2 regions of the Exiguobacterium sp. s145 genome follow, and region 2 is predicted to be linked to the other one. Evidence: a T-box and tRNA genes for the amino acid it is inferred to sense, from the RefSeq annotation. Region 2 holds a T-box; the other holds one or more tRNA genes.
What was found. The T-box of region 2 lies ahead of ileS (isoleucine--tRNA ligase). A T-box ahead of a tRNA ligase gene usually reads a tRNA of that ligase, here a tRNA-Ile.
Positions count from the first base shown of each region.

Region 1: it encodes a tRNA-Ile, which carries the amino acid that the T-box ahead of ileS (isoleucine--tRNA ligase) is inferred to sense. The anticodon was not compared.

Region 1 is NZ_JACSMV010000007.1:3,549-19,421, reverse strand. It holds gene KNQ07_RS07745 (5' nucleotidase, NT5C type) at 1-253, opposite strand, end outside; gene ispG (flavodoxin-dependent (E)-4-hydroxy-3-methylbut-2-enyl-diphosphate synthase) at 354-1,463, opposite strand; gene KNQ07_RS07735 (hypothetical protein) at 1,656-2,009, opposite strand; gene KNQ07_RS07730 (Na/Pi cotransporter family protein) at 2,349-3,989, shown strand; tRNA gene KNQ07_RS07725 (tRNA-Met) at 4,109-4,182, shown strand; tRNA gene KNQ07_RS07720 (tRNA-Ile) at 4,194-4,267, shown strand; gene KNQ07_RS07715 (alpha-amylase) at 4,398-5,858, shown strand; gene KNQ07_RS07710 (superoxide dismutase) at 5,952-6,560, shown strand; gene KNQ07_RS07705 (peptidoglycan D,D-transpeptidase FtsI family protein) at 6,699-8,771, shown strand; gene KNQ07_RS07700 (PstS family phosphate ABC transporter substrate-binding protein) at 8,996-9,940, shown strand; gene pstC (phosphate ABC transporter permease subunit PstC) at 10,036-10,977, shown strand; gene pstA (phosphate ABC transporter permease PstA) at 10,979-11,887, shown strand; gene pstB (phosphate ABC transporter ATP-binding protein PstB) at 11,988-12,764, shown strand; gene phoU (phosphate signaling complex protein PhoU) at 12,782-13,444, shown strand; gene KNQ07_RS07675 (DUF4912 domain-containing protein) at 13,552-14,289, shown strand; gene KNQ07_RS07670 (1,4-alpha-glucan branching protein domain-containing protein) at 14,329-15,873, shown strand, end outside.
Region 2 is NZ_JACSMV010000001.1:280,164-296,036, reverse strand. It holds gene KNQ07_RS01470 (aspartate carbamoyltransferase catalytic subunit) at 1-355, opposite strand, end outside; gene KNQ07_RS01465 (uracil-xanthine permease family protein) at 494-1,810, opposite strand; gene pyrR (bifunctional pyr operon transcriptional regulator/uracil phosphoribosyltransferase PyrR) at 1,862-2,392, opposite strand; gene KNQ07_RS01455 (RluA family pseudouridine synthase) at 2,637-3,560, opposite strand; gene lspA (signal peptidase II) at 3,561-4,034, opposite strand; gene ileS (isoleucine--tRNA ligase) at 4,107-6,842, opposite strand; T-box leader at 6,900-7,127, opposite strand; gene KNQ07_RS01440 (DivIVA domain-containing protein) at 7,128-7,649, opposite strand; gene KNQ07_RS01435 (YlmH family RNA-binding protein) at 7,676-8,449, opposite strand; gene KNQ07_RS01430 (YggT family protein) at 8,449-8,721, opposite strand; gene KNQ07_RS01425 (cell division protein SepF) at 8,724-9,047, opposite strand; gene KNQ07_RS01420 (YggS family pyridoxal phosphate-dependent enzyme) at 9,249-9,920, opposite strand; gene pgeF (peptidoglycan editing factor PgeF) at 9,907-10,683, opposite strand; gene ftsZ (cell division protein FtsZ) at 10,766-11,926, opposite strand; gene ftsA (cell division protein FtsA) at 11,965-13,269, opposite strand; gene KNQ07_RS01400 (cell division protein FtsQ/DivIB) at 13,499-14,278, opposite strand; gene murG (undecaprenyldiphospho-muramoylpentapeptide beta-N-acetylglucosaminyltransferase) at 14,340-15,434, opposite strand; gene murD (UDP-N-acetylmuramoyl-L-alanine--D-glutamate ligase) at 15,431-15,873, opposite strand, start outside.

The DNA.
Region 1 (15,873 bases), on a different contig from region 2:
CATATTGTTTTCTTAAATCCCACAGGTGCTGTTTGACAAGTTCTTGCGGGATGGATTCACGGTAGATGCCGAGTTCATGACCCGATTTGACCATGAATTCCCAAAACTCGATTTGCTGCATATCCGTATAGGTATGAAGTTCGTATTCAGAGGCCATCTCAAAATCAATCGATGTTCCGAGATATTTGTTCATATAGTTAAAGCACGAAGAAGGATGAGTGATTGTTCCATCAATATCAATTCCGATTTTCACTTACATCACCAACATTCTATAAATTTTCTGCCACTAGTATAACATAATCGAAATGCGGAGACGAAAAAAAGAGCCGCTCCGGGAAGAGGGCTCTTTTGACTTAAGCTTGGCTTGCTTTTGCGGCTTCTTTTTCCGCTTCTTTTTCAAGAACGATCGCATCGATTTCTTTTTTCAATTCTTCGACCATCGTTGCTTCCGGAACTTTACGAATGATTTCCCCGTGACGGAATAACAATCCTTCGTTACGGGCACCGGCAATTCCGATATCGGCTTCACGGGCTTCCCCGGGACCGTTGACGGCACAACCGAGAACTGCAACTTTAATGTTAACTTGAATTTTATCGATATAATCTTCGATTTCTGCTGCAATCGCCATTAAATCGATTTCAATCCGTCCGCATGTCGGGCACGAAATCAATGTTGCTGCGTTAGCAGCAAGACCAAATGATTTCAAGACTTCTTTTGCAACTTTGACTTCTTCGACCGGATCGGCAGAAAGAGAGACACGGACTGTATTCCCGATACCGCGTGATAGAATCGCTCCGAGACCGGCAGCTGATTTTAAAGAACCTGTCCGTAAAGGACCAGATTCCGTGATTCCGACGTGCAACGGATAATCAAACGACTCGGAAGCGAGTTGATATGCTTCAAGCGCTAATTGAACGTCAGATGCTTTCAAGGAAACGATGATATCGTGGAAATCGAGATCCTCAAGAATCTTAATGTGGTGCAAAGCACTTTCGACCATCCCACGAGCTGTCGGATAACCATATTTCTCAAGAATGTGTTTTTCAAGTGAACCGGCGTTAACACCAATTCGAATTGGAATGTTTTTCGCCTTTGCTGCGGTAACGACCGCTTCGACTTTCTCGCGGCGTCCGATGTTACCCGGGTTGATTCGGATTTTATCAACACCCGCCTCAATTGCCATGAGCGCAAGTTTATAGTTGAAATGAATATCTACGACAAGCGGGATGTTGATCCGGCTCTTGATTTCTGCAAGTGCTAGCGCATCACGTTCTTCTGGACAAGCAACGCGGACGATTTGGCATCCTGCTTCTTCAAGGCGTAAAATTTCAGCGACAGTCGCTTCGACGTCGTGTGTTTTTGTTGTCGTCATACTTTGGATGATGACTTCATTATTTCCACCAATGACAAGGTCCCCAACACGAACGGGACGAGTCTTAGAGCGATGGACCATTTTCGGCATATCGAAAATCTCCTTTTGTGGCATAACGCCAGATTGTTTGTGACTACTTGTACTATCATATCGAACTATTCCCTAAAAATCGAGAAACAAGAACGAAAATTGAACATTTACAATTGTTTAACACGAATAGTGGAAAGTCAATCCGTCGCCGGATGGACGTTTTTTTCCTTCAACAGATTCATCCATCTAGTTTCAAGAAGACGGACGGGATGATTTTTTCTTTAGTCGGGCAAGCAGGAGCGGGGTTAACGAATAAATCAAGTGCCCGGCAATGATGAAGACAACTCCTAAAGTCGGATAGCCGAACTGATACAGGAAAACACCGATTGGAAAGGTCCAGATGTTTGCGGCGACCGTATAAGGAAATACTTGGCGAAACGCCCATGGTCTTGGCAAAATCCACTGAATGAACCAGCGATTCAGATAGGAAACGGATAACAGGTACAACAAAATCGCGATTGCGATAAAAATGAAGTGCAGGATAAACCAAATGATGAACGGAATCGACTGCTGGAGAAAGATGCTGTCAATGATTGTTGACCACAAGGAAATCCATGCTAATCCACAAAAATAAAGGGAGACATCAGCGAGACGAGTCTTTAAAAAACCGCGATTTGGAACTAAGGTAGTTTGTAAGTAATTAAGTAGTTGACTTAAAAAATGCAATTCAATCACTCTTTCTTCTGTTTTATAACAAAAAATAAATTAGTTATAAACCCTTTTTTTAAAGGGTTTATCTGTTTTGGTACAGATTAATAAAACCTTAACAATCGAATGTGTGAAAAACTATTTACAAGTTCATCAGACCTTTACATAATAGGGGGGTTGAAACAATGAATTCTTAACAACAAATCAATTCCACTTTTTATATGAGGAGATGACAAGATGAACTATGATTTACAGGAAATGATTTTCACCTTTATCGGTGGACTCGGTATTTTCCTATTCGGTATTAAGTATATGGGAGATGGTCTTCAAAAAACAGCGGGAGACCGGTTACGGTACATTTTAGATAAATATACCTCCAACCCGTTTCTCGGGATTTTAGCGGGTATCGTCGTTACGGTCTTGATCCAGTCATCATCCGGAACAACTGTCATCGTCGTCGGTCTGGTCAGCGCCGGATTAATGAACCTGCGTCAAGCCATCGGTGTCGTCATGGGGGCGAACATCGGAACGACCATCACTGCCTTTATCATCGGCTTTAACGTGAAGGAAGCGGCACTCCCGGCGATTGCGCTCGGAGCGTTCTTGATTTTCTTCTTCAATAAAGAACGGATTCAATACATCGGTCAAATCTTCTTTGGTTTCGGGGCGCTCTTTTATGGATTGACGCTCATGGGAGACGGAATGGCACCGCTTGAATCAAGCGAATGGTTCCGTGATTTGACGGTATCGATGTCGGATAGCCCTTTGCTCGGTGTTTTTGTCGGAACGGTCTTTACTATGTTGGTCCAATCATCCTCTGCGACGATCGGGATATTACAAGAATTGTATGACGGCGGAATGATCGATATCAAAGCGGCATTGCCGGTCTTGTTCGGTGATAATATCGGGACGACAATCACAGCAGTCCTTGCGGCACTCGGGGCTTCGATTGCGGCAAAACGGACAGCCGCCGCACACGTCATCTTTAACATCGTCGGGACAGTCATCTTCTTGCTGGCTTTACCGCTGTTCTCAAGTTTCATAACGTGGATCACAGGTGCACTTGATTTGGAACCGAAAATGCAGATTGCCTTTGCCCACGGAACGTTTAACGTCGTCAATACGCTGATTCAATGCTGGTTCATCGCGCAAATCGCATGGCTCGTCCAAAAAGTCGTCCCTGGAACGGATACGACCGTCGATTCAAAACCGCGCCACCTCGATCAAAATATCCTGAACCAGTCGTCGTCACTTGCGTTAAGCCAGGCGAAACTGGAAGTGTTGCGGATGGGAGAATTCTCGAAAGACGCACTTGAAAAAGCACATCGTTATACGCAATCACACGATAAAAAGGATGTTTCGGATGCCGGTCAGATTGAGTATGCGATCAACCATCTGAATACGGAAGTGACAAGCTACCTTGTTAAAGTCGCCGCGCATGACTTGTCCGAGCGGGAATCGAATGATCATTCCCTGCTCATGCATGCCGTCAACGATTTTGAACGGATCGGGGATCATGTCGAAAACGTCATCGAGTTGGTCGATTTCCAGATCGTTAACCGGATTACGTTTACTGAAAAAGCGAAAAAAGAATTGGATGAAATGTATATCCTGACGCAAAAAATCGTTGAGACCGCCATTAAAGCAGTCGAACTGGATGATGTTTCATTGGCACGCCGAGTGCTTGAACTGGAAGGGAAACTCGATTCACTGGAACGTTCCTTCCGCAAGCATCATGTCTTACGGGTGAATGCAGGCGAATGTACAGGTCAAGCCGGTATGATTTTTGTTGACTTGCTGTCGAACCTGGAACGGATCGGGGATCATGCCGTTAACATTACGGATTTGGTGCTTGAACAACGTTCCGGAACGGCATGAAAGAAAATATGAGAGAAGAGGAATTTCTGAAAAGAAATTCCTCTTTGTTTTTTTAAGATAATTTATTGACATTTCAGATCGATTTTAGTAATCTGATATTAGTTGTTTTTAACCATCATGGCGGTGTAGCTCAGCTGGCTAGAGCGTACGGTTCATACCCGTGAGGTCGTGGGTTCGACTCCCTCCACCGCTACTATTACTTAAGGACCCTTAGCTCAGCTGGTTAGAGCTGACGGCTCATAACCGTCCGGTCGCAGGTTCGAGTCCTGCAGGGTCCATTGTATAAACGTACACTCTTTTTTTAGGGTGTGCGTTTATTTTTGGTTGCTTGGGGAATATTAAAGATATTGTAATAATGTTAATACAATAATATTCATACTATGGCAATTTAAGGGAGAGCGAAGAGAGATGGAACGTAACCATACGATGATGCAGTTTTTTGAGTGGCATGTAGAGAATGATGGGAAGCATTGGCAACGCTTGAAAGAGAGAGCGCCGGAACTGCGTGCTGCAGGCATCACATCTGTTTGGATTCCACCAGCGTCAAAGGGACAATCAGATGAAGATACAGGGTATGGCATTTACGATGTCTATGATTTAGGAGAGTTCGACCAAAAAGGAACAGTCCGCACGAAGTACGGAACAAAAGACGAGTTGATCGAAGCCATTCAAGTCGCACATGAAAATGATATCGCCGTTTACGCCGATGTCGTCATGAACCATAAAGCGGCAGCCGATGAGCTCGAAACGATTAACGTCGTGGAAGTACATCCGGAAGACCGTTCGAAAGAAATTTCAGAAGAGTTTGAAATCGAGGCCTGGACGAAGTTTACGTTCCCGGGACGAAACGGTAAATACTCGGATTTCATCTGGACACATGAATTCTTTAATGGAACAGATTTTGATGCACGGGAAGAAAAAACGGGTGTCTTTAAGATTTCCGGTAAAAATAAAGATTGGAACGATCAAGTCGACAACGAATTTGGGAACTATGATTATCTGATGTTCGCTAACATCGATTACAATCATCCGGAAGTCCGACAAGAAATGATCAACTGGGGAAACTGGTTTAAAGAAACAATCAATTGCCAAGGTTTCCGTTTGGATGCCATCAAACACATCAACTATGAATTCGTCAACGAGTTCGCGAAGTCGATGATCGGAGACGATCCGGACGGTTTTTATATGGTCGGCGAATTTTGGAAGTCGGACTTAGATGACTGCCGCCAGTTCTTAGACAGTGTCGATTATACGATTGATTTGTTTGATGTGCCGCTTCACTATAAATTCCATGAAGCGTCGCAACAAGGACAGGATTTTGATTTGACGACGTTGTTTGCGGATACACTCGTCGAATCCCACCCGACGAATGCCGTGACATTTGTTGATAATCATGATTCCCAACCGGGCGAATCGCTTGAGTCGTGGATCGATGACTGGTTCAAACAGCATGCATATGCCTCTGTTTTATTACGCAAAGACGGTTATCCATGTGTCTTCTACGGAGATTACTATGGTGTGCAAGGACCGCATCCGGTCGAAGGTAAAAAAGAGATGATCGATGCGTTGTTGTATACGCGTTACCATAAAGCATACGGTGAACAGGAAGACTATCTGGATGATGCACATTGCGTCGGCTGGGTGCGTCGCGGTGTCGAAGAATTCCCGAACTCAGGATGTGCCGTCTTGCTCTCAAATGCGGATATGTGTGAAAAACGGATGTTTGTCGGCGAAACACGTGCCGGAGAAGAGTGGTTCGATTATACAAATCACCAAGAAGAGCCTGTTGTGATTGATGAAGAAGGTTTCGGTGTTTTCCCGGTTCCAGGTGGCGGTGTCTCGGTATTCGCCCCGCGTGACGAACAGTAATTTCTGAGGGTCATTGCTTGCGCCTGACCAACTATTTTTGCTAGTCTTAAAGAGTACTGAAATTCCGAAAATAGGATAAAGGGGGACATGAAAATGTCAAAATTTGAATTACCAGAACTCGGCTACGCTTATGATGCGCTGGAGCCACATATCGATGCTCGTACGATGGAGATTCACCACTCTAAACACCACAATACGTATGTCACTAACGTGAATGCAGTACTTGAAGGGTCAGAGCACGAAGGGAAATCACTTGAAGAATTACTTCAAAACCTGGATTCACTTCCTGCAAACATTCAAACAGCTGTCCGTAACAATGGTGGCGGTCACTGGAACCACTCGTTCTTCTGGAAACTCTTGAAAAAGAACGATGGAGCAACTCCAACTGGAGAGCTTGCTTCAGCAATCGACGAATCATTCGGTTCGTTTGATACGTTCAAAGATGAGTTTACAAAAGCAGCAACAACACGTTTCGGTTCAGGCTGGGCGTGGCTTATCGTTGACGGCGGCAAATTAGCAGTCGTTTCAACACCAAACCAAGACACACCAGTCATGGAAGGGAAAACGCCGATTCTTGGACTTGATGTTTGGGAACATGCGTATTACCTCAACTATCAAAACCGTCGTCCGGATTACATCAACGCATTCTTCAACGTCGTTGACTGGGATCACGTGGCAAAACTTTACGCTGACGCAAAATAATCGTGAGATTAAACATCGGTTCCTGTTCTGGGAATCGATGTTTTTTTTAATGCGGAAAATGATGGGATAGGTTGTTATGGAAAGTTTCCTTCTATATAATGAAACAAGATGACTTTTTGAACGATAGGGGAGTACGCCATGGCGAAACGAATCACGGTGAAGGGAAAACGGCGGAATCATCTGCCGCTTCGCCTTAACTTAATGTTTTTTGTAGTATTTTTATTGTTTGCGATTTTAATCTTTCGCTTAGGTGTCGTCCAGATTGTGAATGGTGAAAAGATTTCACGGGAAGTCCAGAAGACGGAAATGATCGCATCGAAATATGAAGTTCCGCGCGGAAAGATTTATGACCGGGACGGAAGGTTGTTGGTCGATACGATTTCGAAATATTCAATTGTCTACCGTCGTTCCCAAAATACGAAAGTCGACGAACGGATTGAAATCGCCTCTCGTCTTGCGGCGATTATCAATCTTCCGAAAGACGATTGGAAAGTAACGGAACGCGACATGAAAGATTACTGGGTAGCCGTCAACGGTGAAGAATCAGATCGACGCTATAAGCAGGCGGTAGAAAAACGTTATCCAGATGCGGAAAAGCAGAACAAGCTGTCGATTTCGGAACAGGATCAAATCCGTCTCGATACGATTACGAAAAAAGATATCGACTTTGATGATAAGACGATGGAAATCATCGCTATCAAACACAACATGGAAGTCGGTTATGCGCTTGACCCGCAGCTCGTTAAATTAGGAGCGAGCGCCAAGGAAATGGCGATTATCGATGAGAACCTTGAAGATTTAAAGGGTGTATCGGTAGAGCCGTTTTATGAACGTTCTTATCCGTATGAAGGAACGCTGCGGAACATCTTCGGGAAGTACTCAAAAATTCCCGCTGAACAGCAGGCGGAGTTTAAAGCAAAAGGATACAGTTTAAATGACCGGGTCGGAACGTCATTCCTTGAACAGCAGTATGAAGACCTGCTCCGCGGGAAACCGGCATACGATGTCTATGAAACGTTTAACGGTGAACCGGTCGGTGAGCCGAACCGGGAAGAAGGCGAGTCCGGAAAAGACCTCGTCTTAACGGTTGATGCAGAATACAACAAACAAGTTGATCAAATCCTGCAGCAGGCGATCAAGATGGGCCGCGGCATGGGAAGCGGTTATCTGAAAGAAGGATATGCCGTTGTCATGAATCCGAAAACCGGTGAGATTTTGGCCATGTCCGGTCAAAAGCTCGATACGGCAACCAATAAATTCAGTGATGTTGCGATCAATAACGTGTTGACTTCCCTGCAAATCGGTTCGACGATTAAAGGGGCAACGGTCGCGATGGGACTTGAAGAAGGCGTTATCCGTCAAAACGAAGTCATCAATGATGCACCGATCACGATTGGTGGTACGAAAAAAGGATCGTATGTGAATATGGGACCGATTACGGACTTAACGGCACTAGAGCGTTCGTCAAACGTCTACATGTTTAACATTGCGATGCGGATGGCAAAATATCCGAGTAACGGTGTCGCCGGTGCAAGCGTCGATGCGGCGGCAGCGATTATGCAGAATTATTACAGTCAGTTTGGTCTCGGTGTGACGACAGGCATCGATTTGCCATACGAAGCCAAAGGGGTACAAGGGACGCCGGACCGTGTCACACTCTTGATGGACCGAGTGATTGGTCAGTATGATGCTTTTACACCGCTTCAAGTGGCGCAGTATGTTTCGACACTCGCAAACGGCGGATACCGGGTGCAACCGCACTTCTTAAAAGAAGTCTTGGCTTCGAACTCGATTGAAGACGAAACGAAAAAAGTCGATTACAGCTTTAAAACGAACTATTTAAACCGGATTGAAGTCAGTCAAGCGAACATTGATCATGTCCGCGAAGGATTCCACCGCGTTGTCAAAGGGGAACGCGGGACAGCCAAAATCATCGCCCAAACCGGCATTGATGCGGCAGCGAAAACGGGAACGGCTCAGGTCAGTGTATACGGCGAAGACGGCATTGCGCTTCGGGACGGCAGCGGACAACCGGTTCGTTCATTAAACTCGAACTTGGTCGGCTGGGCACCGTACGACAATCCGGAGATGGCATGGGCCGTGTTCCTTCCATATATGGAGCAGGAAACCGTCAACTCGAAAATTGGTCATGATTTAGTGAAAGCGTACTTTAATGTGAAAGACGTTCCATGGCAGACTAAGCCAAATTAACTAGTGAAGCGAAGGTGAGGAAACTCATCTTCGCTTTTTTTGTATGGATTGACCTGTTTTTCTAATGGAGTTGAGTTTGTAAACGCGGAAATACACGACTTTACAATTCTTTTACGTTGGATTCATTTTGGTTTAATAGTTCATCGGTAGTATAAGTCTTGTAAGGAAAACGGATATAAAGTCGTAGCGTGACCAGCGACATACTTCGAGGAGGAAAATTAATCATGTCTTGGATGAAAAAAACAGCACTTATCACAACGGTAGCTTCAATCGCAGTAGTCGGTGCGGCATGCGGTAATGACAAAGGCGGCTCTTCAAGTTCTTCAGATCTTTCAGGAAAGATCGCTATTGATGGATCTTCAACAGTCTTCCCAATCATGGAAGCTGTTGGTGAAGAATATTCGATCGAACAACCAGACGTTGATGTCACGGTCGGAGTATCCGGTACTGGCGGCGGATTCAAACGTTTTGTCGTTGGTGAAACAGACCTTTCAAACGCCTCGCGTGAAATTAAAGAAGAAGAAGCAGCAGAAGCTGAAAAAAATAGCATTGAATACACAAAATTAGCTCTTGCTTACGACGGATTAACAGTCGCAATCAGTAAAGAGAACACATGGGTCAAAGAAATGACACTCGACCAGTTAGAGAAAATCTGGTTGGATCCGAATGTGAAGACATGGAAAGATGTCGATTCTTCTTATCCAGCAGAACCAATCAAATTCTTCAGCCCGGGTAAAGATTCCGGAACATTTGATTTTTTCTCAGAAAAAGTTCTTGAGAAAAAAGATATGCGTAAAGATGTTCAGCTTTCAGAAGATGACAACGTCCTTGTCAAAGGAGTCGAAGGAACAAAAGGTGCGATTGGTTACTTCGGATACGCTTATTACGCGGAAAACAAAGATAAGTTAAAAGAAGTACCGCTTTCGGCTGAAGGAAAAGACGCAGTCGATCCAACACCGGAAACGATCAAAGATCTTTCTTACCCGCTGTCACGTGAAATTTATACGTACGTCAACAACAAGTCGTTGAAAGACAAAAAACAAGTCGCGGACTTCGTTAAATTCACAAATGAAAATGCTGGAGACTTATCAGAAGAAGTCGGTTATATCAAAATGCCGCAAGATCGTTACGATGAAAACACAAAAGCCATCGAAGATGCAATGAAATAACCATCATTACACGAGGACGGCCCGAAAAAAGGGGGATTTCCCTTTTTTGGGGCCACGTTCTTATGTAGGTATGATGAAGTAGGGAGCGAAGAAGGGTGAATCCATCATCAAACAAATCGGTTCGCGAGCTGATCCAAAAGAACCGACAACAAAAATTTAGTATGAAAAACATCATGGAACGTATTATGCCGATCGTATTGTTTCTCTGTGCGTTCGTATCCGTCGTTACGACCATCGGCATCATTCTCACGTTAGTTATTGAAACAGAACACTTCTTTGAAGTTGTTTCGTTTAAAGAATTCTTCGGCAGCACAAGCTGGTACCCGCTGAACTCTCAACCGGAGTACGGAATTTGGCCGCTTGTCGTCGGAACACTTGAAATTACCGTGATTGCGATGCTAGTTGCCGTGCCGATCGGACTCACTTCTGCGATTTATTTGAGTGAGTATGCATCAGAACGCGCCCGTCGTGTTCTTAAACCGATTCTTGAAGTCTTAGCAGGCGTTCCGACAATCGTTTTCGGATTCTTCGCCTTGACGTTTGTCACACCGTTACTCGTAAAACTTATTCCGGGTCTTGCGATTTATAACGCATTAAGTCCGGGAATCGTTGTCGGAATCATGATCATCCCGATGATTGCGTCGATTTCAGAGGATGCAATGAGTTCTGTTCCGAAAAAAATTCGTGACGGTGCGCTTGCACTCGGTTCCACACGTCTCGAAGTTGCTTTAAAAGTCGTAGTTCCGGCAGCACTTTCCGGAATCATTGCCTCAATCGTTCTCGGTATGTCCCGTGCAATCGGTGAAACGATGATCGTGACGATTGCAGGTGGATCAAACCCAACGGCTGCAGTAAATCCGTTAGAGCCGGTACAGACGATGACGGCTTATATCGTTCAAGTTGCACTCGGTGACGCCGGTTATGGCACGATTGAATATTACAGTATCTACGCTGTCGGTACGTTGTTGTTCGTCTTTACTCTATTGATGAACTTACTCGCGAACTGGATCACGCGTCGTTTCAGAGAGGAGTACTAAGATGGCCTTACCAGAAAAACAACCTGTACAGAAAAAGTTTATTGATCCTGCTGCTGTGAAAAAATCAATCAGCCAGCGTCTTGTCGTAAACAATGTCACGAAAGTCGTATTCTTAATTGGACTGTTATTCGGTTTAGTCGTACTTGGTATTCTGCTCTTTGGTGTCATTCGTGACGGAGCGGCCTGGTTATCACTCGACTTCCTACAAAATGCACCATCCCGCCGGCCGGATCGTGCCGGAATCTATCCTGCGCTGATGGGATCGATTTTCCTAATGCTCCTGATCATTCCGATGATTTTCATCTTGGGTGTCGGAGCAGCGATTTATTTGGAAGAATATGCGAAAAAAGGCCGCATGACATCGTTCATCGAAGTCAATATCTCAAACTTGGCGGGTGTTCCGTCGATTGTTTTCGGATTACTCGGCTTAACCTTTTTTGTCCGGAACATGGGCTTCGGCTCGACGTTGATCGCCGGAGCATTAACGCTTGCGCTGATGAGCTTGCCGGTCGTCATCGTTTCATCGCAAGAAGCAATTCGTGCGGTGCCGCAAGCGATGCGTCATGCGTCACTCGCCCTCGGAGCCTCGAAATGGCAAACGACGTTTAAAGTCGTTTTACCGGCGTCGCTTCCGGGCGTCATCACGGGAATCATCCTTGCCGTCTCGCGTGCCATCGGAGAAACGGCACCACTCATCATGGTCGGAGCTGCCATCTTCATCGCCCGTGCACCGGAAGGGATTTTCTCAGAGTTTACAGCGTTACCGATTCAAATCTACAACTGGACAAGCCGTCCGCAAGCTGACTTCCAAGGTCTGGCTGCTGCCGGAATCATCATCCTGATGGTCATCCTCTTGACGATGAATTCACTGGCGATTTGGATCCGCAACCGTTTTTCAAAACGATACTAATCACACCTATATAACGAATTACGTTCTGAATCATGAAGGAGGAACACAGATGATGGATACGAAGCTGACGACAAAACCAGCCAAAGAAGGGGCAAAAACAATGAATCAACCAGTAGCTGCGCGACAAAGTGTATACCGTGTCAATGATTTGAACCTATGGTACGGTGATGATCATGCTTTGAAAGATGTTAATCTGGACATTAAACAAAATGAAGTGACGGCCATCATCGGACCGTCAGGATGCGGGAAATCGACGTTCATCAAAACGTTGAACCGAATGGTCGAACTCGTTCCGATCGTACGGACGAACGGTGTCATCGAATACCACGGCCGTAATATCTTTGATAAGGATTACGAAGTCGAAGAATTGCGGACATCGGTCGGAATGGTCTTCCAGCAACCAAACCCGTTCCCAAAATCGATTTATGACAACATCGCATACGGACCGCGTGTCCACGGTGTCAAAAATAAAAAAATCCTGGATGAGATTGTTGAACGCAGTTTACGCGGGGCAGCGATTTGGGATGAGGTCAAAGACCGCTTGAACGAAAACGCCTATGGACTGTCAGGCGGACAACAACAACGTCTCTGTATCGCCCGTTGCCTGGCAATCGAACCCGATGTCATCTTGATGGATGAGCCGACATCTGCACTTGATCCGATCTCAACGTTGAAAGTCGAAGAATTGGTACAGGAATTGAAAAAAGATTATTCGATCATCATTGTGACGCATAACATGCAACAAGCAGCACGTGTCTCGGATAAAACAGCATTCTTCTTGAACGGTGAAGTCGTTGAATTTGACCAAACGGATCGTATTTTCTCAAATCCGAGTGACAAACGGACAGAAGACTATATTTCAGGACGATTCGGATAACAAGGAGGAACTTTTCAATGGCAGCGAACCGGACGATTTTTGGAGAAAACCTGGCAGTACTTGATCAAAAAGTATTTTTATTGGCCCGAAAGACAATGCAACAGATCGCAACGACGGCAGAAGCCCTCGAAAAATATGATCGTGAGATTGCGCTTAAAGTCATCGAAAATGATAATGAACTTGATGCACTCGAACTGGAGATCAACGATGATGCAATTTTACTGATTGCGAAACAACAGCCGGTCGCCACCGATTTACGACGGTTGGTCACAGCAATGAAAATCGCGAGCGACTTGGAGCGGATCGCGGATTACGCGGGTAACATTTCTAAAGCCGTCTTGCGTGTCGAGACGTTCCCTTACGTCATTGACATCTCGTTATTAAAAGAAGCGTTTGAAACGTTACTCGACATGACGGAAACCGCGATTGTCGCCTACCGTGACGGTGACATCGAAAAAGCAAAAGCCCTGTCCGATCTCGATAACATCATTGATGACACGACGTACAAAGCATTGCGGCAATATATGCGGCATATGTCCCTGCAACCGGTTGTCGTTGATGAAATCATGCAATTTACGAATATTTGCCGGTACATCGAACGGATGGGTGACCATTTAACGAACGTCGGCGAGCATTTGATTTACATGGCAAAAGGAAAGCACTATGATTTAAATAGCTAAGTACAGTAGGCTGGAGGGAAATCCTCGGCCTACTTTTTTTGTAAAGGATTTTGAAACAAGTTTGTAGAATAAGAAAGAAGTGAATAAAGAGAAAGAGGTGATAGGTAATGCTTGAAAAAATCATAAAATTAAAAGAACAAGGACTAACAATCAAACAAATTGCGGAAAAGATCGAATCGACAGAAGGTAAGGTCAAATATGCCTGGAGTAAATACCGGAAGTCATTAACGGAAAATAAAGCAGTTTCAACAGAGTCGACTCCGGTCGCTAAACCTAAAAAGAAGAAGGCAGGCGTAACCGTGAGTGCTCCGAAACAAAATGAAATCGTACCTGCATTAACAGCTGTCCCTTCATTAGAGCGGGATGCGTTTGGAATGGCGACTCATTATGAAGATGACATCATCCATGCAATCGTCCAATCTCCGACAGCGGTCTATGTCTACTGGGAATTGTCTGAATTGTCCCGAAAGATGCTTGAGACACATTACCATGCATCGTTCGACTCGTTCCGGAAAGAAATGCGCATCATTGATGTGACGTTGCGGGATTATGAAAAAGGTGAAGTCAACCGTTCTTATCAATTTGAACTGCCGGAAATGACGAATACATGGTTTGTCCGTCCGTTGATGCCAAATACTACATACATCATCGAATGGGGCATTCAAACAATCGACGGTGATTTTCTTCCTGTTCTCCGGTCAAAACCGGTCGAGACACCACGTGACGAGCCTGTCGTAGACGGACGTTTTTCAGAAGTCGTCGCGCGCTGGCAGTATGGAGAAGTCGAGCAGCCGGAATGGGTGGAAGTATTACGTCCATACTCCTATTTTGATCGGATTCGCTGAAGAAAATAGATAGACAGCAGAAGGAGAGGAAGAACAGACATGCGCAAAGGTTATTTTTCACTTGTTTTACATGCCCATTTACCATACATCCGACATCAGGAAGCCCATCGTCTAGAAGAGAGATGGATGTACGAAGCCATTTCAGAAACATATATTCCATTACTATGGGAAATTGACCGCTTGGAGCGTCCGCTTGGCTGGACGATCAGTATCTCTCCACCGGTCATCGAGATGTTGGCAGACTCGCTCATTCAAGATCGTTATGTGGAGCATCTGGACGATACGTTACGATTGATTGAACAGGAGTTACAACGCGAGTTGGTGAACGAGGAACGTGATGCCTTACTCTTTTACAAAGAACGCTATCATGATTTAAAAGTGACGTTCGAGCACTGGGGGCGTAACTTAAACCATGCTTTCCGCCATTACAAGGAACAAGGTTATCTCGAATTGATGACTTGTACCGCGACACACGGATTCAGTCCGCACATGCTGTCGGAACAAGCGGCACGTTCTGAAATTCAGACAGGGTTAAACTGTTTTGAACGCCATTACGGTTATCGTCCGACCGGTCTATGGATGCCGGAATGTGCATATACGCCGGGTCTTGATAAAATCATGTACGAAGAAGGTATCCGTTACACGTTCGTTGACGAACATTCGATCCTGAATGCCGATCCTACGCCGAAACACGGTATCGGAGCACCGGTTTATTCGCCGCATGGTGTCGCTTTATTCCCGCGTGATCAAATCATCTCGGGCCGGATCTGGAGTTCAGTCATCGGTTATCCGGGACACCCGGATTACCGTGAGTTTTATCGTGATCTCGCCTATGACCGGGAATGGGATCAAATTGCTGAATTCATGCATCCGGAAGGACTCCGTTACGACACGGGCTTAAAACTTCACCGGGTAACGGGCGAGTCGGACCAAAAAGAATATTATGTCCGTGATTGGGCCTGGAAACGGACGGATGTCCATGCGAACGATTTTGCGGAAGCACTTGCGAACCATTTAGATGAGCAGAGCGGACAAGATTTCCCGCCGTTCCTCGTCACGGCACCATTCGATGCCGAGTTATTCGGACATTGGTGGTTCGAGGGGCCGGACTTCCTCGGAAAAACGATGGAACGATTCGAAGACTACGGCATCGAGTCGATTTCTCCGGCGATGTTCTTAGAACGTCACTTCCAGGATATTGAAACGGTTCACATTGCCATGGGAACATGGGGACGTAAAGGTTATGCCGACGTCTGGATCAATGAGCGGAATGATTGGATGATCCGTCACCTGCATCAACTTGAAAAACGGTTGGCAGGTGTCGTTGCCCGTAATCGTCATCAAGATCAGCTGACGGTGAAAGCCAAACGCCAATTGATTCGGGAGTATCTGCTTGCCGTTTCGAGTGACTGGCCGTTTATTCTTGACGGACAGACGACAGCACAGTATGCAGCGAACCGCTTCCGTGAACACATCAAACGTTTTGAAGAGACGGAACGCCGCCTTGATGCACAAGAGCTGACACTGGATTGGTTGGAAGAACGGTATGCAGAATACCCGTTCCTCGCCGATACAGACATTGAA
Region 2 (15,873 bases):
TGATGATTGGAATCGACAACTGTTGTTGTAATGGTTCATAATAACCGGTCTCTCCGTGTCGGATGATGAGGGCATCCACGCCGATTGCTTGTAACGTTTTGCACGTATCCAGCAACGTTTCCCCTTTTTGGACGGATGAAGTTGCCGTTTCGAACGGCAGTACATGCAGTCCGAGATGATGTTCCGCCATGTCAAACGAACATTTAGTCCGTGTCGAATGTTCGAAAAATAAGTTGGCGACGGTTTTCGTCGGAAGCGGTCGGACAGGTGCGCCTTGTTTCAGCTGCAGTGCCCGCTCAATCAACTGTTCGATGTCTTCTGTCGCTAATGCGTCAAGACTCGTAAAATGGGCAATCCGTTGTCGTGTCTGCATGTTATTCTCTCCTTTGGGCCGCAAAAAAGCGCACCTTCTGATGTGAAGGTGCGCTGAAGAAGACAGATGTCGCCACCTGTTTCTGAAGGGCCTCCACTTTATCGTTCTCTCTGGAACGTCTTAAAAGTCGTTAGCTGCTCGTTTCGATTGTGGTATTTCTTGTTCGTGTTCTGCCGTTTCGACCTTTGTTTTCGGCAAGATCAAATTCAGAAGGACTCCTAAGATCGTGGCCAGTGCCATACCTTCAAGCGAGAAGTTGCCGATTTTGAGGGCAGCTCCACCAATCCCGATGACCAGAATGACCGCTGTGATCGTCAGGTTTCGTTTATCGGCAAGATCGACCTTACTTTCGACCAGTGTCCGCAGACCGTTCGAGGCGATGACCCCAAACAACAGGATACTGATGCCGCCCATGACAGGTGTCGGTATCGTCTTGATGAACCCTTCCACATAGCCGAGGAAACCAAAACTGATGGCAAGAACTGCTGCGCCTCCGAGGACAAAGACACTGTAGACGCGGGTGATGGCCATGACGCCGTTGTTTTCACCATACGTCGTGACCGGCGGACCGCCGAGGATCGAGGCAATCGTCTTCGCCAGGCCATCCCCGAGAACCGTCCGGTGCATCCCCGGATCAAGAAGCGTCTCGCGCCCGATAATCCGTGATGTCACTTTTTGTTCTCCGATATGCTCTGTCAATGTGACCAGTGTGACCGGAACGATGAGCGCAAGTGCCGCCCAGTTTAGTGTCGGCGAGTAGTCGAGGAATGGCACCGTAAAGTTCGGCACCTGGAAGAAGCTCGCTTGTTTCAGTGACGTGAAGTCGACAATCCCGGCAGCGACGGCGACCAGATATCCGGTCAGGATACCGAACAGAATCGGGACGGTACTCCATATTCCTTTAAAGTACGTCATCGCAAGCAAGGTGACAGCGAGTGTCGTCAAGGCGACGAGCAGGAAGGTACCGTTGTACTTCCCGTCCGCTCCGTTCATTGCCATGTTGACGGCTGTTGGAGCAAGCGATAATCCGATGACCATGATGACGGGGCCGATGACGACCGGCGGCAACAGTTTCATTAACCAGCCGACACCTGTATACGTGATGACGAGGGAAACGATTCCGTAGACAAGTCCGGCAACCATTCCGCCGACAAGTGCGTCTTCGACACCCCAGCGTTCACTGACGGCAATGATCGGGACGATATAAGCGAAACTTGAACCTAAGTACGTCGGAACTTTAAAGCGGGTGACGGCGAGGAAAATCAACGTGCCGACTCCGCTTGCGACGAGGGCGACGGATGTGTTTAATCCCGTTAATAACGGAACTAGGACCGTCGCGCCAAACATCGCGAAGACATGTTGGAGGCTGAGCATCAGCCACTGAAGAGGATGTTTTGGTCGTTCTTGTACATCGAGAACTGGTTTGTGTGTTTGCATGAGGATAACTCCCTTTCTGGTCTCTCTGGACCACGTTAAAGGTATTTGTGTTTAACGTTTGATGAATACTTGATCAGCGTCATCGACTTCGGATAAAGCGACGACAACTTGTTCTTCACGTGAGGTCGGGACATTTTTCCCGATGAAATCCGGGCGGATCGGCAGTTCCCGGTGTCCCCGGTCAACGAGGACTGCGAGCTGGATCATACTCGGGCGACCATGGTCAACGAGCGCATCCATTGCGGCGCGGACGGTTCGTCCGGTGTACAGGACGTCATCGACGAGGACGATGATTTTTCCGGTCACCGTCTCCGGCATATCCGTTCCTTTGATTTCCGGCTCGAGACTTTTTTTCGATAAGTCATCCCGGTACATCGAGATGTCGACGACACCCAGCAAGACCGGCTTTCCTTCGATTTCTTCAATCCGGCGGGCCAAACGACGGGCGAGTGTCTCCCCGCGTGTTTTGATGCCGACAATCATCAGTTGGTCGATTCCTTTGTTGCGTTCGATGATTTCATGGGCGATGCGTGTCAACGCACGACTGATTGCCGCTTCATCTAAAATGACGGATGGTTTCATGAGGTGCTCCTTTCTGCAAAAAAAACCTCCTGCGCTAAGTCGCAGGAGGTTGTTGAAGACAATAAGTGTTGGGCAGCCGAAACTGCACGTATCTACACAAATGAAGTGTCTCCCTTTCGTAGCCTCTCCGGACTCGTTTAAAGGTGTGCTATGGGTAGGATCGTCAACGCGGACGACCGATTGTTTGAGGCAGATGTCTCGCATCGCTCTCTAGGTGATACTCTACCGTTTTATTAGAAAAACGTCAAGACTCTAATTCAAGTTTTTTCAACTGGCTGATCTCAAACGTCATCTCTTCCGGCAACGGTGCTTCGAAATGCAACATCTCGCCGGTCCGCGGATGCTTGAATCCAAGAACCGCAGCGTGAAGCGCTTGACCGTTCATTTTCATCGTTTTACGTGGGCCGTATTTCGGATCTCCGGCAAGCGGGAAACCGATGTAACGCATGTGGACACGGATTTGGTGCGTCCGTCCTGTTTCGAGTTTACATTCGACGACCGTAAAGCCTTCATACCGTTCGAGAACACGGAAATGTGTCACAGCTGCTTTCGAGTTTTTATCTGTTACCGTCATCCGCTGACGGTCATTTTTGTCACGGCCGACCGGTGCTTCAATCGTCCCGAGTTCATGTGGAATCTCGCCGTGGACCAGTGCGATATAAAGACGCTCTGTCGTTTTGTCTTTCAATTGTTGCGCCAACGATTCATGAGCCAAATCATTTTTAGCGACCATCAAGAGACCTGATGTGTCTTTATCGATCCGGTGGACAATCCCCGGACGTTTGACGCCGTTGATGCCGGACAAATCCTGGCAATGATGGAGCAAGGCATTGACGAGTGTTCCCGATACGTGACCGGCTGCCGGATGCACGACCATCCCTTTTGGTTTATTAATGACGATGACGTCGCTGTCTTCATAGACGACATCCAGCGGGATATCTTCCGGTAGGACTTCAAGCTCGACCGCTTCTGGGATGCGAACAAGGATTTCTTCTGTTCCAGACATCTTGTAGTTCGGTTTCACGATCCGTCCGTCTACTTCGACGTGACCCGCTTTTAACCAGTCCTGGACTTGTGACCGGGACCAGTCTTGTTGTTCAGCTAACCATTTATCAATTCGACCGGTAGCACCATTGGCTTTAACAGCCCATTCATTTTGTTCATTCATTTAATCAATCGTTCCCTTCTTAGTCAAACGCTCTTCAAACATGACGCTGATCAGCATCAAAATAACACCAAACGTCAAACTGACGTCTGCGACATTAAAAATCGGGAAATTATACCCGAACGGATAAAAATGAAAAAAGTCGACGACTTCTCCACGGGCCATCCGGTCGATGAAATTTCCGACCGCACCGCCGAGTAACAAGGCGACACTCCAAGCAAATACTTTGTTTTTTGTGCCTTCTTTGTAAAGAAAATAAATCAGCCCGATGACGACGACCAGCGTAATGACGAAGAAAAAACCGAATTTCCCTTCAAGCATTCCCCAGGCGGCACCACGATTCCGGTATGAATTTAAATAAAAGAAATTGGGAATGATCTCAATCGCTTGACCAATCGTCATCTGTTGGACGACGATCCATTTCGTCAATTGATCCACTCCGACGAGTACAGCAGCAATCGCTAAGTAAAGCCACATTCTTTTTTCCTCCACATCCAAAAATAATGAGGGACCGCTACGAAGTCGCCGTAGCTGCCCCTCCCTGATTCATTATAAAGAATTGACGACTTCAGTACAACGTGGGCAAAGTGTCGGATGAGCCGGATCTTGTCCAAGTTCAGTCGAATATGTCCAGCAGCGTTCACATTTTTCGCCGTCTGCTTTCAGAACAGTGATGCCTGTCGTTCCGTACGATTTCTCGGCCGAAGCGACAAACTCGATTTGCGAAACTTGCAATAGTTGTTCGAGGTGATCGATTGTCGCAAGCAACGCTTTCGTTTCGTCATTCGGTGCAAGCAGGAGTTTCGCTTCGAGCGTTTTCCCGACAAGTTTCTCGGCACGTGCTTCTTCGAGTGCTTTTAGGACATCATCGCGGAAGACGAGGAAACTGTTCCATTTCGCGATCAATGCAAGACCTTCTTCCGTCATTTCCGGTGCTTCCGGAAGATCCGTCAAGAAAATACTCGCCGTCTCGACGCCGGGAACGAATTCCCACGCTTCGTCGGCTGTATGCGGTAAGACCGGTGCCATCAGTTGTAACAATGTGACGACGGTATCATACATGACTGTTTGAACGGCACGACGCGCCGGTGCATCTTCTTTTTCGATGTACAAGATATCTTTCGTGTAATCGAGATAGAACGAAGACAAGTCCAGGACACAGAAGTTATGCAACAGTTGATAGACCGCCATGAAGTCGTACGCATCGTACGCTGCCTTTACTTTACCGACAAGTTGATCGAGTTTCGTCCGCATGAAGCGATCCGATTCCGGCAAGTCTTTAAATGCCACACGGTGCGTCGTGTGATCGAACTGGTCGAGGTTTCCGAGCAGGAAGCGAACCGTATTCCGGATTTTCCGGTAAGATTCCGATACTTGTTTGAAGTTGTCCATTGAAGCACGGACATCTGATTGATAATCGACGGAAGCCACCCAAAGACGAAGAATTTCCGCTCCGAACTGTTGCATGATTTGGATTGGTGCAATCGTGTTTCCGATTGATTTCGACATCTTCCGCCCTTGACCGTCAAGGACGAATCCGTGACTGACGACCGCTTTATAAGGTGCTTTCCCTGTCGTTGCGACGGATGTCGAAAGAGACGAGTTGAACCATCCGCGATATTGGTCAGACCCTTCCAGGTACAAGTCAGCCGGACGCTCGAGTTCCGGACGTGTCGCGAGGACACCGGCATGGGATGAGCCGGAATCGAACCAGACGTCCATGATATCCGTCTCTTTTTTGAAGATGCCGTTCGGGCTTGCCGGATGCGTAAAGCCTTCCGGTAACAGATCAACGGCTTCGCGCTCATACCAGACATTTGATCCGTGAGCGGCAAACAGATTGGCGATGTGGTCGATTGTTTCCGGTGTGACGATTTCCGTACCGTCTTCAGCATAGAAGATCGGCAATGGGACACCCCACGCGCGTTGACGGGAAATGACCCAGTCTCCGCGGTCTTTGAACATGTTGTGAAGACGTGTTTCGCCCCACTCCGGTACCCACTGAACTTCTTTGATTTCATCGAGGATCTCCGCCCGGAAATCTTTGATCGAAGCAAACCACTGTGGTGTCGCCCGGAAGATAACCGGTTTTTTCGTCCGCCAGTCGTGCGGATACGAGTGTTTGATGAACGACAGTTTTAACAATGCACCGGCTTCTTCTAGTGCCACACCGATTTCTTTGTTGGCATCTTCATAGAATAATCCTTCAAAACCAGGTGCTTCTGCCGTCATGACCCCTTTGTCGTCGACCGGACAAAGGACATCAAGACCGTACGCTTGACCGATTCGGAAGTCATCTTCCCCGTGTCCAGGCGCAGTATGAACGACACCCGTCGCTTCTGCCGTGACATGATCGCCGAGCATGACAAGTGATTCGCGGTCATAGAGCGGATGTTTCGCTTTGATGTATTCAAAGTCGGCTCCGTCGAAGACACGACCAATCGTCGCACCTTCCCAGCCGAGGGCTTCGATGACTTCCGGTACGAGTGTTTCGGCGACGATATAGCCTTTTCCTTCGTGCTCAATCCGAGCATACGTCAACTCACCGCTGACAGAGATCCCGAGGTTCGCCGGAATCGTCCAAGGTGTTGTCGTCCAGATGACGAAATGATCTGTCGGCTCCAGGATGTTTTTTCCGTCCATGACTTGGAACGCCACATAGATTGCAGCCGAACGTTTATCCTGATATTCGATTTCTGCTTCTGCGAGAGCAGACTCCGAAGACGGCGACCAGTAGACCGGCTTTTTCCCTTTATAGATGTATCCTTTATTCGCCATATCACCGAACAGACGGATTTGTGCCGCTTCGAATTCCGGTTGTAACGTGATGTATGGATTGTCGTAGTCACCGAGAACACCAAGACGCTTGAATTGTTCCCGTTGGTGATCGACTTGCTCTAATGCATATTTGGCACACAGCTCACGGAATTCTGCGACCGACATCGACTTCCGGTCGACACCCGCTTTTTGAAGCGCTGTTTCGATCGGAAGTCCGTGCGTATCCCAACCCGGTACATACGGAGAACGGAACCCGTTCATCGACTTGTAACGGACGACGATGTCTTTTAAGACTTTGTTTAATCCGTGTCCCATGTGGATGTCTCCGTTAGCGTAAGGAGGACCATCATGAAGAATGAATGTCGGCTTGCCGGCATTTTTCTCCTGGACGGCTTCATACAGGTTCATCTCGTTCCAACGTGCCTGCATATCCGGCTCACGTTTCGGCAGGTTTCCCCGCATTAGAAATTCCGTTTTCATCATCAATAACGTATCTTTGTATTCCATCTGGCATTCCCTCACTTATCTGAATTTTGCGTACAAAAAAAGCCAAACACATCCCCTGATAGGGACGAGTTGGCTTGAACTCGCGGTACCACCCTACTAGCAACCCTGAAAAACGGATTACCACTTAAGAGCCTGATAACGGAGGCGAAACGGTGGAACTTACTGAACAGGTTCAGTTCCACACTCAAAGGGGATACCTTTTATCCTTGACTGATCGGGCTCACACCGGTCCCCGATTCGCTGACAGTATTTAGATAAAAGACGTGTCCTTCTCAATGATTTAACTTATACGACATCGTCGTCATTATACGCAACTGCCGGAATCTCGTCAAGCACACCCCGGGTCGAACTATCAAATGCATCCCAGTCGTGGCTCGTCAACAATTCCATCTGTGCGTCGATCAATACTTTGAATCGATTACGGTACAATTCGATTTTTTTACGCATCTGTTCGACTTCAAAATCAGTCCGCTGCGCTCGGCGCTGTGCCGCATCCTGCAGTTGTTCGGCTTCCCGTTCTGCTTGTTTGACGATGAGGCTCGCTTCTTTCGTCGCATTCGCTTTGACTTCTTCTGCCGCTTCTTGTGCCACGATGATGGATTTGTTTAGCGTTTCCTCCATCGAGCTGAAGTAATCGACACGAGACTGCATGTTTTGAATGACTTCTTGCTGTTGACGGTTTTCCCGGAGCAACAATTCAAAATCTTTGATGACTTGATCAAGAAATTCATTGACCTCATCTTCGTCATAGCCGCGAAACTTACGTGTAAATTCCTTATTGTGAATATCAAGTGGCGTCAATGGCATGATGAAATCCTCCCTCAGCTTGTTGGTTATCCTTTTAGCAGACCGTATTGCAGTTTGATCCGGTCCCGTTTCGTTGAACCGAGTACGGCAATCAACTTGACACGTCCCGTTCCGCGAAGTGACAGCAAATCGCCTTCCTCTAACAAAAAGCTCGGATCTTCAACGATTTTATAATTGACTTTACTTTCACCCTGCTTAATCAGGCTTTGCGCTTTTTGTCTTGAAAATCCAAGGATTTCACTGACGACCGTATCAAAACGGAGCGAACTGACAAATCCCAGTTCTTCCTGCCATTCTTGATCCTTGATTTTCAACTGTTCTTCTGAATCCACGAGTGACAACCGGATCTTGGTTTTCCCCGCACGATCGACGTTCGCTTCAATATAAGAAGCCACTTCTTTCGCGACGGCGAACTGGACGAGTTGATCTTGGATGACGACGTCACCGAATTTCCCTCGTTTTAATCCGACGTTTAGTAATGTCCCTGTCACCTGGCGATGCGAGAGCTCGACGAATTTTGTGGGATAATGGATACGATAAATGGCGATATCAAAATCGTTGGCATCAAGCTCGTAATAATCAGGGGCAATGAGGGCACGCTGTCGTTCCGCACCTTCAAAACCGCCCTCAAAAAAGAGGGCACATTTTGTTCCGACAAGTTCTCGGGTAATCTGTTGTTCACGCGGATCCAGAAAGTCTGTCACTTTAAATGTGTAGGTCGCTTCGACATGGTCGATCCAGTTTAGGACGAGATCGACGAACTCCCGCTCATGTCCGCGATAATGATCATAAACGCTCATTAGAAGAAGATCGCTCGAATGCCTGCCTGTGCCAAATTAAGCACTAAAAAGGCAACGATAGGTGAAATGTCAAGCATACCTCCGATGGGCGGGATAATCCGTCGGAACGGTGCGAGGAAAGGTTCGACTAACATGGCCAGGACTTGACCGAATCGTGATTCACGTGCATTTGGGAACCACGATAATAAAATATAGGCAATCATGACGTAGCTGTAATATTGAAGTAACGTGCTGAGTGTACGACCGATTGCGTACATGACTTGCGAATCCATGCTTACCACCCCTTATGGTTGATATCATCTTCACCGAGCAGATTTGAGATACTTCCGGCCAGCTCGACGTTGTTCGGTACACAGAGGAGTGTATTTTGACTGATAGTCGTAATCGTTCCATCAAGAGCAAACACGACACCTGACAGGAAATTAATCATTTGGCGTGATTGATCTTTAGACATCCGTTGCATGTTCACGATGACAGCACGATTTTGACGAAGATGTTCGCCGATTTCCTGTGCTTCGTTAAACACACGCGGCTCACTGAGAATGACTTGTGATTTCGCCTTTTTTGTATGAATGGGTACGATGTTCGATTGTCTCACAGGGTCCTCCTTTTGAGTAACAGTAGGGGTAGAATCCTCATAATACTCGTCATATTCTTGCTGTGATGCACCTCTACCTTTATTTATTGTAGCATCATTTTCATATTCGAGTTCATCTAAATCGTCTGTATTACCGAGAAATAGATTTTGCATTTTTGTTTTGAATCCCATATCAATTCTCCTTTCGTATATCTAGGCAATTTATGACTGGACTAACGTCGTACCGATTCGGACATATGTCGCGCCTTCTTCAATGGCAATCTGATAGTCCGATGACATCCCCATCGACAATTCCGTGCACGGTGCATGCGGGAGTTGACGGGTTGCCACTTCGTCTCGCAAGACACGAAGTGAACGAAAAACAGAACGGAGTACTTGTTCGTCTTCTGTCAACGGAGCCATCGTCATCAGTCCGATTACACGGACCATCGGATATTGTCCTACCTCATGCAAAAATGAGTGAACATCTTCCGGATCAATCCCCTGCTTGGATTCTTCACCAGAAACGTTGACTTGCACAAAACAATCGACTGGCTGCTTGGCACGTTTATTGATTTCTTCCGCAAGATGCAAGCGGTCCAAGGAATGTAACACGTCAATCCGATCAATGACTTGCCGGACTTTACGGGTCTGCAGTGTTCCGATAAAATGCCACTCACAGGCCTCACGTCCTAAGACCGTTTGTTTGTCGGTCAATCCTTCCGGACGATTCTCACCCAGTGCCGTTATACCTGCCGCCAGCAACTCCGCCGCCACTTCACTTGAAACTGATTTCGTCACGCCGATCAATTGTACCTGCTTTTTTTGATCGGTCTTTTCATACGCCTGTTTCATGTTTTGTCGGACTTGTTGTACATTTTCAGAAATTGACATCGAGAGACTCCTTTACAATCAAACTGGCAAACCGTCCACCATGATCCCCATGACGATAGGAGAAGTAGTCTTCCGCCTGGCAGTTCGTACAGATTCCTGTATCCAGCACATCACCGACACCACTGCGTTCGGCTAACATGGCATTGGTTTTTTGAAGTGATAACATAGCTTTTCCGTCTTCTTTTTTAGTATAAGGAGACTCTTCCAAGTTCAGTTGGTCAACCGCCTCAAGAACAGGACCATCTACTTCATAACAACATTCCCGGATCGAGGGTCCGATCACCATCTGAATCGAAGAACGTTCGGCACCGGCTTGTTCCATCTTTGTCAATGTGGCTTCGACGATGTTGGCAACCGTTCCGCGCCAGCCAGCGTGAACGTTTGCAATGATACCGGTCCGCGGATCACAGAAAAGGAGCGGCACACAGTCTGCAAACAGCATCATCAATAAGACGTTTGAATCCGTTGTCACCAGTCCATCTGTACCCTTGATTGCCGTTTCGTAATCTGCGGCTCCACGACCGGACTCGAGGGTCGTTACTTGCTCGACATGATTGCCGTGCACCTGTTCAGCCCATACTGAGTTTTCCAGGGCTAAATCCAGTTGCCGCACGATGACTTCACGATTTTTAATGACACCTTCCGGATCATCTTTTACATGCAGTCCTAAGTTGCCTTGACCGTGAGGTGCTGAAAACTTTGTCGTAAACGCTGCACGGACCGTTCCTGTCGGGGTATCCCATTTTATCCATTGACCAAACATCTCATCCCATCCTTTTTTAAAAAAAGAGGTGTCGCTTACGCGACACCTCTTGATCTAGCAGTCGTGTCCCGGGAATATCGAATTAACGATTATTCCGGCGAAGGAAAGAAGGAATATCCATCGTCTCTTCGACATCTGACCCTTTTGCTGATTCTTGGTTCGAGCTAATAGGTGTCTCTTCGACTTGCGGTTTAGGTTCTTCAGCTACTGGTGATGGTGTCGACGCCTGCTTTTTCTTGAGCAGGTTTTTCATCATTTCTTGTGCTGACGGGATTTCAAAATCGAGTGGCTCGTTTTCGAATTCCGTTGCGATGACCGTAACAATGATTTCGTCTTCCAAGTTGTCATTGATGACTGATCCGAAGATTAAGTTGACTTCTTCGTCCGCAGCGCTTTGAACGATTTGAGCAGCTTCCGTTACTTCGTAAAGGCTCAAGTTCGCACTACCGGTGATATTCATCAAGACGCCTTTTGCACCTTCGATCGATGTTTCAAGCAATGGACTCGAAATCGCTTTTTTCGCGGCTTCTGTCGCACGGTGTTCACCCGTTGCAACACCGACACCCATCAATGCTGAACCTTTTTCCGTCATGATCGTTTTAACATCCGCGAAGTCCAAGTTAATGAGACCCGGAACGGCGATTAAGTCCGTAATCCCTTGAACACCTTGACGAAGCACGTTATCGGCTTCTTTAAAGGCTTCAAGCATCGGCGTGTTACGATCGACGATTTCAAGCAATTTATCATTCGGAATGACGATGAGTGTATCGACTTTTTCTTTAAAGTTCTGCACGCCTGAAACAGCATGTTGCATCCGTTTGCGGCCTTCGAACATGAAAGGTTTTGTGACGACACCTACTGTCAACGCACCGATTTCTTTAGAAATTTCAGCGATGACCGGTGCTGCACCTGTTCCGGTACCGCCACCCATTCCTGCTGTTACGAAAACCATATCGGCACCAGATAGAATTTCTGTCAACTGTTCGCGGCTTTCTTCGGCAGCTTTCTTACCGATTTCCGGATTTGCTCCGGCACCAAGACCACGTGTCAGTTTTGCTCCCAGTTGAAGTTTTACATCCGCCTGTGACATGTTTAGAGCTTGTGCATCCGTATTGACAGCGATGAATTCTACGCCTTGGACACCATGTTCAATCATTCGGTTGACAGCGTTTGAACCACCGCCACCTACTCCGATGACTTTGATTTTAGCTACTTGGTCCATCATTTCATCAAAATGCAACATAAAAGGGGCCCCCTATTTTTTTACTGATAATTTTTTATTTAGCCGAAAAATTTCTCAAAGAAACTGCTGAATGACTTCCGCTCTTTTGGAGGCTGTTCCTTCTGTGGTCGCTCTTCGCGTACTGAAGGTTGGGAAGGGTGTGCAAGTAACTCTTCTTGCTCACGTCCTTGTGCGGCTATTCCCTTTTCGTCCGCCCGGTCAAACCCTGACTTCGAAACGGCACTGCGTGACAGCACGTAGCGTAACATTCCGGCAGCGACAGCATATTTCGGATGACGAATCCCTAAGCTGGCTGGTTGATACACGTTCACGCTTTGTTTAAAGATCCGCTTACCGAGTTGGTCAATTCCTGGTAAGGAAGAACTGCCGCCACAAAGAATGATGCCGCTGTTCATTTGTGCATATCCGGCTTGTGTCATTCGTTTCTGGATCATTTCAAAAATCTCTTCCAGACGGGCTTCCAGTACAAAACCGATCTCCGTCTGTGGTTCGAAACAGTGTTCTCCGTTAATCGTCACGTAGGAAACTTTCTCTTCCGGGTCTCCGAGTGCTTCCAGTGCGACACCATATTCTTCTTTGGCGAGTTTTGCATCTTGGTATTTACAATTCATTTTATACGTCAAATCGCGTGTCAGATGATCTCCGCCATACGAAAGTGTCGTTGAGTACACTAAATCATTTTTTTCGTAAATTGAAAGAGTGGTCGTTTCATGTCCGATATCAACGATTCCGACACCGAGTTCCAATTCATCAATCGAAGCTGCAATTCGTGAGACGGCCAAACTTTCCAGCACATACCCCGCAAGTTCCAACCCAGCTCGTTCGATGGAACGTTTGATGCTATGTAGAATCGTCTTCGCTCCGATAATCAGCTTCCCTGTCACTTCTAGACGATAACCGATCATGCCACGTGGATCTGTGATCTCCGTCTGCTGATCGACAGTAAACGTTTTAGGTAAAACATCGACAACGCTCAATTCGTTTGGAATCCGCATCACCATGGCAGAATGAAGGACATCCTTCACATCATCATCCGTGATTTCGTTATCTTCCCCTTTGATTGATGTCATCCCTTGGCAATCCTTGACTTGGATGTGCTCACCGGAAATTGCTACATATACTTCACCAATCGGTTCACCGAGTGTGCGCTCCACTTCTGCAACCGCTTGTTTAATGGCATTTACTGTTTGATCGATGTCGACGATGACACCTCGCTTGACGCCTGCAGATGGTGCAGACCCTTCCGCTAAGACATTCAGTGTTCCACCTAGAAGTTCACCGACGATGAGTTTCACTTCCGATGTCCCAATATCTAGTGCGGCAATCGTACCTTTCGTTTCCATGGGAGTGACACCTCCACTTTCATAATACTAATCCTGTCGTTCCTGTTTATATTTACAGGAATCGAGACAATCTTCTTCTCGTTTAAGTCTACACTATAAAAAACCTCACGAAAAGAAGTTATTGTCTAACTTACCCATCTAATAGATTACGATTTGATGACGATGTGTCCGCTTTCCTACTAATGAAAACAAACGTTTGTCAAACCCGTCTAATACAGGGTGTTATTTACTATTTTTTACCTTTATATGGTTTGAAATAGATACCACCATCAATGGTAATCGTTCCTGTTTTACCTTTTGGCAATGCAGAAATCACTTTGACATATTCATTCAACGAGTTAGAAAAAGCCGATGTACTCAATAAGACGGTATTTCCGTCCGTCATGAATAACTTTAATCCGCCTTTGTCGGTCTGGTCATTGGCTACGATTTCCGAAATCCGGCTCCGGACTTTCGGCTCGATTTTAACGAGTTCCTTTGTCAGACGTTCCAAGGACTGATCCGTAAATCCGGTTAGAATCGGTGCATCAAACAATTCTTCCTTCGACTTTCCGGGAATAATCGTTCCGTCCGCTAAGACGATCCGGGCGCCCGGTTTGTCTTTGGCATACGCGATTTCTTTTTCTTCGACGACATCCACTTCATAATGGTGTAAAAACGTTTTTTTCATCGTCGCTTCGCGAATACCCGGAACATCTTCAATCCGTTCCAACACGGCTTCTTCCGACACATTGAAAGCATGTGTCTCCTTCACCTTAATACGTGATGCTTGAATGATGTTTTCCTTCTTGACGTTCACGGTGCCAGTGACATCAAATGTCGCGACACGCGAGAAACTCGATTGAAGATAGAAGACGACACCAATCAATAGACCGATCAGGATGAGGACATAGATTAAACGCCGGTTCGCCTTTTTCCGACGCTGCTCACGGACATATGGAATTTTATCTTCTAAGCTGCGGACAGTCGCATCCATCTTCGGCTGTCTGGCCGGTTGTTGTTCCTTCACGTAAGCCTCTCCCTCCATTATGTTTAATTTCAGTACCTTATCGGTCTATTCCTGCAATGCTTTAGTTTTTTTGCTGAATCAACCGTAATAATTCATCGACCAGATCACTTGCCGCATTTGGCATACCAAGCGCAAGTGACGCTTTTGACATGTCCGCTTGATCGGCAATTGCTTTCGTACAAGCGTCGAACAATCGGTCTCCCGTCAACTCGGATTCCCGAATCAACAGACTGGCTCCTGTCTCGACGAGTGACGAAGCATTCACTTCTTGATGATTTTCCGTCACGTACGGGCTTGGAATCAAGATACTCGGCAAACCGAGCGTCGTCAATTCAGCTAACGTACTTGCACCGGAACGCGAGATGACAAGTTGACTCGCTTTTAAAATTAACGGCAGATCATAAATGAACGGACGCAATTGAATCCGGTCGGGTAATGTGCCGAGCTGAGCCTGAATGTCTTCGTAGTGCACCTGTCCCGTGACGAACAATAACGACCAGTCAGTTTCTGTCAGCTTGGGAATCATGTCGACGACTGCTTTATTGATGGCTGGTGCCCCCCGGCTGCCGCCGTAAACGACAATCAGAGGACGATCTTGTTCAAAACCGTATTTTTGTTTTTCTTCGACTGGATCAATCTGCAGCATCGCAACTTCCGAAGCACGGGGATTCCCGATTAAAATCGTCTTCCCTTCATTTTTGCCGAAATGATGACCAGATCCCTTAAAGGACAAGGCCACTCGGTCAACATAACGCGCCAGGAACTTATTCGTGATTCCCGGTAAACTGTTTTGTTCATGGACGAGTGTTTTATATCCCATCTTCGCTGCTGTGTATAAAACCGGACCGCAGACGAAACCACCCGTTCCGACCACGATATCCGGTTGGAAGTCGCGCAAAAGCTTCCGGACGCGGACAACACTTTTTAAAAAGCGGAAACCGGTCTTGACGTTTTCAAACGATAAGGAACGGCGGATTCCCGAAATTTCAATCGATTCGAAAGGAATACCCGCTCGACGGACGATATCTGCTTCGAGTCCATTCTCTGTTCCGATGTACAACACTTCGCATGGCGTCCGACGTTCAATTTCTCGAATCATCGCCAACGCCGGATAGATATGTCCACCGGTGCCTCCACCTGAAACTACGATTCTCATTTCATCATTCCTCCTACTTTTTGGACAGAACGGATGAAATGTTCGCCGCGTTCTTCGTACGTTTTGTATTGGTCCCAACTGGCCGATGCCGGAGACAGCAAAATGATATCCCCGGGTTTCGAGACATCAAATGCCGTGGCAACGGCTTCTTCCATCTCACGTGTCACCGTCGAAGCAATCTGTTGCTCGGTCGCTAAATCGGCGAAGCGTTGACCGGTCTCCCCGAGTCCGATGACATGTTTGACATGGGTCATCACACTTTTCAACGGTGTTAAATCTGCACCGCGTTCGAGTCCACCGCAAATCCAAATGATCGACGATTGAAAACCGGACAGTGCTGCTTCCGTCGCAACATTGTTCGTGGCTTTTGAATCATTGTAGACCTTTCGTCCGGCAAACTCACCGATGTATTCTGTCCGGTGTGCTACTCCGCCAAACG